Linked DNA regions of Azoarcus sp. CIB. The protein of the gene in region 2 interacts with the protein of the main gene of each other region in a pairwise test. Links are inferred from orthologs where the notes say so. Each region holds a gene or a part of one and is shown on either strand. Other genes may lie near its edges.

Region 1 (2,927 bases), 990 kb from region 2 along the record:
CGACGACGATCTGGCCGCGTTCATTCACGTTCAAACCGACTGCAGCAGCGTTCAGACCATCGGTATTCGGAACGCGGCCAACGGACACGATCAGGCGATCGCAATCCAGCTTCGCTTCCTTGCCGTCCTTGTCGGTGTAGGCGATCGACACGCCCTTCTTGGTGACCTTCGTGTCGCCGATGGTCACGCCGGTCTGGATCTGGAGCCCCTGCTTCGCGAAGACTTTCAGCGCTTCCTTGGCCACATCCACGTCGGCGAAGCCCATGAAGTCCGGCAGCGCTTCGAGCACGGTGACTTCCGCGCCCAGGCGACGCCACACCGAACCCATCTCCAGGCCGATCACGCCGGCGCCGATGACGCCCAGCTTCTTCGGCACTGCATCGAAGTCGAGCGCACCGACGTTGTCGCAAACGATCTTGTTATCGACCGGAATGCCGGGCAGATGTCGGGGCTTGGAGCCCGTCGCGATGATGATGTGCTTGGCCTCGACCGTCTCGTTGCCGACCTTGACCACGTAACCGCCCGCACCGGCGCTTTCGAAGCTGCCGTGCCCGGCCAGGAAGGTCACCTTGTTCTTCTTGAACAGGCCCTTGATGCCTTGGGTGAGTTGGTCCACGACCTTGTTCTTGCGGCCGATCATCGTCAGCACGTCGATACTCACGCCACCGCTCACCTTGATGCCCTGGCCTTCGAAAGCGTGTTCCGCCTCTTCGAACAGGTGCGAGGTGTGTAGCAACGCCTTGGAAGGGATGCACCCGACGTTCAGGCAGGTACCGCCAAGACGCGGCTCGCCCTTCGGATCGGCGTACGGATTTGACTCGGCGCACGCCGTCTTGAAACCCAGTTGTGCGGCACGAATCGCCGCCACATACCCGCCCGGCCCGCCGCCGATGACGAGTACGTCGAATTGCTTGTCAGCCATCATTCACTCCGGAAAAAGGAAAAGCGTGGTGCCACGCCGGACGCACCGGTCCGACGGGGCACCACGCACTATGTCGATTACACGTCGAGGATCAGGCGGGCAGGATCTTCCAGCGCTTCCTTCATCGTCACGAGGCCGAGCACAGCTTCACGACCGTCGATGATGCGGTGGTCGTACGACATGGCCAGGTAGTTGATCGGACGGATGACAATCTGGCCGTTTTCGACCACCGGACGGTCCTTGGTCGCATGGATGCCAAGGATGGCCGACTGCGGCGGGTTGATGATCGGCGTCGACAGCATCGAACCGAACACGCCGCCGTTGGAAATGGAGAACGTGCCGCCGGAGAGCTCCTCGAGCGACAGCTTGCCGTCCTTCGCCTTCTGGCCGAACTCGGCGATCTTCTTCTCGATGTCGGCGATCGACATCTGATCAGCATCACGCAGGATGGGCACGACGAGGCCGCGCGGCGAACCGACCGCGATACCGATGTCGATGTAGCCGTGGTAGATGATGTCCGTGCCGTCAACCGACGCATTCAGGACGGGGAACTTCTTCAGGGCAGCAACCGCAGCCTTGACGAAGAAGCCCATGAAGCCGAGACGCACGCCGTGCGCCTTCTCGAACTTGTCGCCGTACTGCTTGCGCAGCGCCATGACCGGAGCCATGTTCACTTCGTTGAACGTCGTCAGGATCGCGTTTTCGTTCTTCGACTGGAGCAGGCGTTCGGCGATGCGCTGGCGCAGGCGGGTCATCGGCACGCGCTCTTCCGGACGATCGCCGGTCAGGGCGAGCGAGGCGGGCGCAGCGGCCGGAACTGCAGCGCGCGGCTGAGCCGCAACCGCATCTTCCTTCGTCACGCGCCCGCCGCGGCCGGAACCCGCGACGTCGGAGCTCGGGATGCCCTTCTCTTCGAGAATTTTGCGCGCAGCCGGGCTGGCCGAAGCCGCCGCAGCGGCTGACGGTGCCGCAGCGGCCGCCGTCGGGGCAGCAGCAGGAGCCGCCGCACCGGCGGCCGCCTTGGCTTCGGTGTCGATCTGGGCGATCAGTTCGCCCGACGTCACATTTTCGCCGTTCGCCTTGACGATCCTGACGAGCACGCCATCGGCCGGAGCCGGGGTCTCGAGGACCACCTTGTCCGTCTCGATGTCGATCAGGTTCTCATCGCGCGACACCGCGTCGCCTTCCTTCTTGTGCCAGGAAACCAGCGTGGCTTCCGAAACCGATTCCGACAGTTGCGGAACTTTCACTTCAATCAGCATGTAGTCTTCTCCCGAAGTTCGAACTTTTGCTTATTAGTTGGGCGATTGTTGCGTCGTGTCCTGGATGGGACCGAATGCGTTTTCCATGATGGCCTTCTGCTGCGCGTTGTGCTTGGCGTAGTAGCCCACCGCCGGCGAGGCCGACGCGGGACGGCTAACGAGCAGCAGTTTGCGCTTGGTGCCCAGCACGTTGACCAGGTGCTGGCGCGAGGCCAACCAGTACCACGCACCCTGATTGCGCGGCTCTTCCTGAACCCAGACGACTTCCTTGGCATTCGGGAACTGGTTGATCGCGGTAGCGAACGCGTCGGTGGGGAACGGGTAGATCTGTTCGATGCGGACAAGCGCCGTATCGATGATCTTGTTTTCGCGACGATGCGCGAGCAGCTCGTAGTAGACCTTGCCCTGGCACAGCACCACGCGCTTGACCTTCTTCGGATCGAGCTTCTCGACCTCGGGGATCACGGTCTGGAAACTGCCCGTGGCCAGTTCGTCGATCGTCGAGATCGCTTCCTTGTGACGCAGCAGCGACTTCGGCGTGACGATGATGAGCGGCTTGCGCAGCTTGCGCAGCATCTGGCGACGCAGCAGGTGGAAGACCTGGGCGGGCGTCGTCGGCACGCAGATCTGCCAGTTGTTCTCGGCGGCGAGACTCATGAAGCGCTCGGGGCGGCACGACGAGTGCTCGGGACCCTGCCCTTCATAGCCGTGCGGGAGCATCATCACGAGGCCGCTCAGGCGGC
Region 2 (3,017 bases):
ACTTGTCGGGGAAAGCGCCGTCGGCGTCGGGCGTTCCCGCGACCTCGTAGTAGAGGGCGCGAAAGTTGTCCGGTGTCGGCGAGATGCGCCGCGCCGCGAACAGACGCAGGACTTCGCGGGCAATTTCCGATGGCTGAGTTGGGGCGGGCATCGACAGCAGCTTTCACGCGGGCAAGTTGAGCGCCGATTATAGGGAGATCGGCGCAATACCGGACATGCGGGCAGGGATTTGCGCGTGAAATTTCTGCCGGCCGATGCATGACCGTGCCGGAGGGCTTCGACAGGCCAGGCCCGGAATTCAGCGCTCGTCGGCGGCGCTGCGAGCCTGCATTCGCATGAACCACACCGCGAAGATCGTTGCCGCCGCGAGGGTCGTCGCCTCGACGACGTGGCCGGTGCCGAGCATCAGGCCGGAGGCGCCGCCGCAGCCCATCAGCAGTCGATTGATCCACTGTTCCATATTGGTCTCCGTCGGGAAAAGAGCCCTCTCCGGGGCCGTGTTGATCGAGTGCTGTAAGTATATACAGTATTCGAATCTGGCTGCAAGTGATCGGTGCGGCGTTCGCGCGCCGGACGCGGGCGGCGCGCGAACAATGAAAAAGGGGCGCCGAAGCGCCCCTTTTGATCTTGGTCCTGCCGTGCTTACTTCTTGCGAGGCGGCGGCACGTCGGTGCAGCTGCCGTGTGCGACCTCCGCCGCCATGCCGACGGTTTCGCCCAGCGTCGGGTGCGGGTGGATGGTCTTGCCGATATCCACCGCGTCCGCGCCCATCTCGATGGCGAGGCACACTTCGCCGATCATGTCGCCGGCCGAGGGGCCGACGATCGCGCCGCCGATCACGCGGTGCGTTTCGGCGTCGAAGATCAGTTTGGTGAAGCCGTAGTCGGCGCCGTTGGCGATCGCGCGGCCGGAAGCGGCCCACGGGAACTTGGCGGTCTCGATCTTGCGGCCTTCCTTCTTCGCCTGTTCCTCGGTGTAGCCGACCCATGCCACTTCCGGATGGGTGTAGGCGACGCCCGGGATCACTGTGGCGTCGAAGGCGGACTTTTCGCCGGCGGCGACTTCGGCCGCGACGTGGGCTTCATGCACCGCCTTGTGGGCGAGCATCGGGTTGCCGACGACGTCGCCGATCGCGAAGATGTTGGGCACGTTGGTGCGCATCTGCGCGTCGACCGGGATGAAGCCGCGATCCGTGACGACGACGCCAGCCTTCTCGGCACCGATCTTCTTGCCGTTGGGGCTGCGGCCGGCGGCCTGCAGGATCATGTCGTAACGCTGCGGTCCGGCCGGGGCCTTCTCGCCTTCGAAGGTGACCCACAGGCCGTCGTCCTTCGCCTCGACGGCGACGGTCTTGGTCTTGAGCATGATGCTGTCGAAGCGGTGGGCGTTCTGCTTCTCCCACACCTTGACGGCGTCGCGGTCCGGGCCCTGCATCAGGGCGTCGAGCATTTCGACGACATCGACACGGGTGCCGAGCGTCGAATACACCGTCGCCATCTCGAGGCCGATGATGCCGCCGCCGATGACGAGCATCTTCGCCGGCACCTGGCGCAGCTCCAGCGCACCGGTGGAGTCGACGATGCGCGGGTCGCGCGGGATGAAGGGCAGGTGCACCGCGGCCGAACCGGCGGCGATGATGCACTGCTTGAACTTGATGACCTTCTTCTCGCCGGTCTTGTCCTGTGCGTCGCCGGTCGTGACTTCGACTTCGACGTGGTTCGGGTCGAGGAAGCTGCCGTAGCCGCGCACGATGTCGACCTTGCGGACCTTGGCCATGCCGGCAAGACCGCCGGTGAGCTTGCCGACGACCTTGTCCTTGTGGGCGCGTAGCGCGTCGATATCGACGGTGGGCTTGGCGAAGGTAATGCCGGCGGCGGACATGTGCTCGGCCTCGTCCATCACCGCTGCGACGTGCAGCAGGGCCTTGGACGGGATGCAGCCGACGTTCAGGCACACGCCGCCGAGGGTCGCGTAGCGCTCGACGATGACGGTCTTCATGCCGAGGTCGGCCGAGCGGAACGCGGCGGAGTAGCCGCCGGGGCCTGCGCCGAGCACGAGCATGTCGCACTCGATGTCGGCACCGCCGGCGTGGCTCGCCGCGGCCGGGGCTGCGACGGTTTTTGCCCCTCCCCCTTCAAGGGGGAGGCTGGGAGGGGGATGGGTTTTGCCGGCAGCTTCGCCAGACCCATCCCCACCCTGTCCCTCCCCTTGAAGGGGAGGGGACCCTGCTCCGGCCGCTTCGACCTTGATCAGCACGGCGCCTTCACCGACCTTGTCGCCAACCTTCACCAGCACTTCGGTGACGACACCCGCGGCCGACGACGGCACGTCCATCGTCGCCTTGTCGGACTCGAGCGTGCAGATCGCGTCGTCGACCTTGATGGTGTCGCCGGCCTTCACGAACAGCTCGATCACCGGGACGGACTCGAAATCGCCGATGTCCGGAACCTTGACTTCAACTTGGCTCATGGTGCGGCCTCCTTACAGCATGACCCGACGGAAGTCGGCCAGCAGTTGAGCGAGATAGACGTTGAAGCGGGTCGCCAGCGCGCCGTCGATGACGCGGTGGTCGGCCGTCAGCGACATCGGCAGCGTCAGGCGCGGCACGAAAGCTTTGCCGTCCCACACCGGTTTCATGACCGACTTGTTGACGCCGAGGATCGCGACTTCGGGCGCATTGACGATCGGCGCGAAGTAGGTGCCGCCGATGCCGCCCAAGCTGGAGATTGTGAAGCACGCACCCGACATGTCGGCCGGGCCGAGCTTGCCGTCGCGCGCCTTCTTCGCCAGTTCGCCGGATTCCGCGGCGATCTCGAACACGCTCTTCTTGTCGGCGTTCTTGATGACCGGCACGACGAGCCCGTTCGGGGTGTCGGCCGCGAAGGCGATGTTGAAGTACTTCTTGTAGACCAAGTTGTCGCCGTCGAGCGAGGTGTTGAACTCGGGGAATTCCTGCAGCGCGCGCACCGAGGCCTTGATGATGAAGGCGAGCATCGTGAGCTTCTTGCCCGACTTCT
Region 3 (3,132 bases), 2.5 Mb from region 2 along the record:
GGTTACGCCGGCCTTGCGGGCATACCAGGGCAGTAGTTTCGGGGTTTTCATGGTCGGGTTCTCCTGATGGCCATCGTCGGCCAGTTCTTGCGTCGCGCGGATCGGCCTCTTGAGCCGGCCGTGTAGGGCGCGGTTAGTGCGATGCAGCATCGAAATTGGTTGCAATTTTCTTCGTTTCGGCGGCGCGATTCCTTGATATTTCTCAACGAATTGCTGCTCTGCACAATTCAAAAGTACGCCGATCGTTATACGTTTTCAACTGTATGTTGCATTGCCACAACGGTTTCCAGGTTCAACTGAATCGGTTTTTGGGCCTCGTCCTGGTCCGGGGGCGACGATCCGGGAAGAAACAAGGTGCCGCTCCCGGTTAGAATCGCGGCCTGAACAGGAAGCCCGCATGTCCGATCTGCTCGCCAATCTCAATCCCGAACAACTCCAAGCCGTCACCCTTCCGCCTCAGCATGCGCTGATCCTTGCCGGTGCAGGTTCGGGCAAGACCCGCGTCCTCACGACCCGCATCGCGTGGCTGGTGCAGACCGGGCAGGCCGATCCGCAAGGCGTTCTCGCGGTGACCTTCACCAACAAGGCGGCGAAGGAGCTGCTGGGCCGCCTGTCGGCGATGCTGCCGCTGTCCTTCGGCCATTCCGCACGCGGAATGTGGATCGGCACCTTTCACGGGCTGTGCAACCGCCTGCTGCGTGCGCACCACCGTGACGCCGGTTTGCCGCAGTTGTTCCAGATCCTCGATTCCGGCGACCAACTCGCCGCGATCAAGCGTCTGCTGAAGGCGCTCAACGTCGATGACGAGAAGTTTCCGCCGCGCGAACTGCAACATTTCATCAATGCCCAGAAAGAAGCCGGTCTGCGTCCGCATGCCGTCGAAGCCTGGGACGATTACACCCGACGCCGGGTGGAGCTTTTCGCGGAGTATGAGGCGCAATGCCAACGCGAGTCTGTTGTGGATTTTGCGGAGTTGCTGCTGCGCACGTACGAGTTGCTGGAGCGCAATGAACCGATCCGTCGTCACTACCAGCGTCGATTCCGTCACATCCTGGTCGACGAGTTCCAGGACACGAACCGCCTGCAGTACCGCTGGCTGAAGCTGCTCGCCGACGACGGGCGTGAAGGCGGCGCCACGTTGTTCTGCGTGGGTGACGACGATCAGTCGATCTACCGCTTCCGCGGCGCGGAAGTCGGCAACATGCGCGACTTCGAGCGCGAGTTCCGCGTCGCCAACGTGATCCGGCTGGAACAGAACTACCGCTCGCACGGCAACATCCTCGACGCGGCGAACGCGATCATCCGCCACAACACTGCCCGGCTGGGCAAGAACCTGTGGACCGAACGCGGTGCGGGCGAACCGATCCGCGTGTTCGAGGCCTATGCGGACATGGACGAGGCGCGCTGGATCGTCGAAGAGATCCAGTCGCTGGTGCGCGACGGCATGAGTCGGTCGGACGTCGCGCTGCTCTATCGTTCGAATGCGCAGTCGCGCGTGCTCGAACACCAGCTGTTTTCGGCGGGCATCGCGTATCGCGTCTATGGCGGTCTGCGCTTCTTCGAGCGTCAGGAGATCAAGCATGCGCTGGCCTACCTGCGCCTGATCGCCAATCCCGACGACGACACGGCGTTCAGCCGCGTCGTGAATTTTCCGACGCGGGGCATCGGTGCGCGTTCCCTCGAAGCGCTGCAGGACGCTGCGCGTACCTGGAACGCGAGCCTGTACTCGACGGTGCCGCACCTTTCGGGCAAGCCGGGGACGGTGCTGGCGCAGTTTGTGCGCCTTGTCGAGGATCTGCGCCGCGACACGTCACGTCTGCCGCTTCCCGAACTCGTGGACCATGTGCTTGACGCCAGCGGCCTGCGTGATTTCTATCGCAGCGAGAAGGAAGGGCAGGAGCGGCTGGAGAACCTCGACGAAGTCATCAACGCGGCGGCGAACTTCCTCGGCGAGTCGGGCGCGGATGCCGAGGCGCTCGCGCAGCCGCATGCGCTGCTGGCCGATTTTCTCGCCCACGCGTCGCTCGAGGCGGGCGAGCATCAGGCCGACGCCGGCAGCGATGCCGTGCAGTTGATGACCGTGCATTCGTCGAAGGGGCTGGAGTTCGACGTGGTCTTCCTCACGGGGCTCGAGGAAGGTTTGTTCCCGCACGAAAACAGTGCGCTCGAGAACGAGGGGCTGGAGGAGGAGCGGCGCCTGATGTATGTCGCGGTAACGCGGGCGCGCGAGCGGCTGTACCTGAGTTTTGCGCAGAGCCGCATGCTGCACGGCCAGACGCGCTACAACCTGCGCTCGCGCTTCCTCGAGGAAATTCCCGAAGGGCTGGTGAAATGGCTTTCGCCGCCCAGCCCGCGCAGCATGGGCGCGCGCAGTGGTGCGGGGATGCGCGTCGAGCCCGCGCGCTCGGGATTCGTGTCCAAGTCGGTGCAGGCGTCGCCGCGAAGCCAGGATCTGGGTGGCCTGCGGGTCGGCCAGCTGGTGACCCATGCGAAGTTCGGCCAGGGGGTGATCGTTGCGGCCGAGGGTAGTGGCGCCGATGCGCGGGTGCAGATCAATTTTGGCTCGGCCGGCATCAAGTGGCTGATGCTGGCCGTGGCGAAGCTCAGTCCCGCCTGATGTGATGGGTAGCGCCCCGCCGCGACGCGGGGCGCCGGGTCGTGCCGGGCTCAGGCCCCGTAGGTGCGCGCGAGCCGGTCGTGGAGCGCGACGTATTCCTGCGCGAGCTTGTGCTTTGGGTCGAGATGGATCATCGGGCGCGACTGCTCGTGCGACTCCTTGATCTTCACCGATGCCGAGAGGTAGGGAGCCAGCACCGGCAAGCCTTCGTCGATCAGCTCTTGTACGACCTTCTGCGGCAGGCCGGCGCGAGCCTGGAACTGGTTAACGACGATGCCTTCCACCGACAGGTCGCGGTTGTGGTCGGCCCGGATCTCCTGCACGTTCTCGAGGAGCGCATACAGCGCGCGCCGCGAGAACTCGTCGCAGTCGAAGGGGATCAGGCAGCTGTCCGCAGCAATCAGCGCGGAGCGGGTGTAGAAGTTCAGCGCGGGTGGGGTGTCGATGTAGACGACGTCGTAGTCATCGGCAAGCTCGGCGAGTGCGTCGCGCAGCTTGTAGATCTTGTAGCGCGA

What was found.
Region 1: the proteins of lpdA (region 2) and odhB interact in binary tests that used the Escherichia coli proteins (3 or more experiments, as listed by UniProt). The link is inferred for Azoarcus sp. CIB from one-to-one orthologs.
Region 3: the proteins of lpdA (region 2) and AzCIB_RS16035 interact in binary tests that used the Escherichia coli proteins (3 or more experiments, as listed by UniProt). The link is inferred for Azoarcus sp. CIB from one-to-one orthologs.

What each region holds. Positions count from the first base shown.
Region 1 is NZ_CP011072.1:2,082,429-2,085,355, forward strand. Bases 93-2,866 are described here. They hold odhB (2-oxoglutarate dehydrogenase complex dihydrolipoyllysine-residue succinyltransferase), read right to left. Parts: upstream 2,185-2,866; coding sequence 1,000-2,184; downstream 93-999. Other genes in these bases: lpdA (dihydrolipoyl dehydrogenase), read right to left, coding at 93-922; AzCIB_RS09210 (2-oxoglutarate dehydrogenase E1 component), read right to left, coding at 2,218-2,866. Also shown: more of lpdA, read right to left, coding at 1-92; more of AzCIB_RS09210, read right to left, coding at 2,867-2,927. UniProt on the Escherichia coli protein: E2 component of the 2-oxoglutarate dehydrogenase (OGDH) complex which catalyzes the second step in the conversion of 2-oxoglutarate to succinyl-CoA and CO(2).
Region 2 is NZ_CP011072.1:1,095,449-1,098,465, forward strand. What follows is about bases 57-2,920. They hold lpdA (dihydrolipoyl dehydrogenase), read right to left. Parts: upstream 2,470-2,920; coding sequence 643-2,469; downstream 57-642. Other genes in these bases: AzCIB_RS04900 (GGDEF domain-containing protein), read right to left, coding at 57-151; AzCIB_RS24045 (hypothetical protein), read right to left, coding at 299-460; aceF (dihydrolipoyllysine-residue acetyltransferase), read right to left, coding at 2,482-2,920. Also shown: more of AzCIB_RS04900, read right to left, coding at 1-56; more of aceF, read right to left, coding at 2,921-3,017. UniProt on the Escherichia coli protein: Lipoamide dehydrogenase is a component of the glycine cleavage system as well as of the alpha-ketoacid dehydrogenase complexes.
Region 3 is NZ_CP011072.1:3,601,485-3,604,616, reverse strand. The notes cover bases 29-3,007. They hold AzCIB_RS16035 (UvrD-helicase domain-containing protein), read left to right. Parts: upstream 29-397; coding sequence 398-2,617; downstream 2,618-3,007. Other genes in these bases: AzCIB_RS16030 (ParA family protein), read right to left, coding at 2,668-3,007; AzCIB_RS16040 (hypothetical protein), read right to left, coding at 29-51. In the rest of the region: more of AzCIB_RS16040, read right to left, coding at 1-28; more of AzCIB_RS16030, read right to left, coding at 3,008-3,132. UniProt on the Escherichia coli protein: A helicase with DNA-dependent ATPase activity. Unwinds DNA duplexes with 3'-5' polarity. Translocates on single-stranded DNA with 3'-5' polarity. Initiates unwinding more efficiently from a nicked substrate than double-stranded DNA.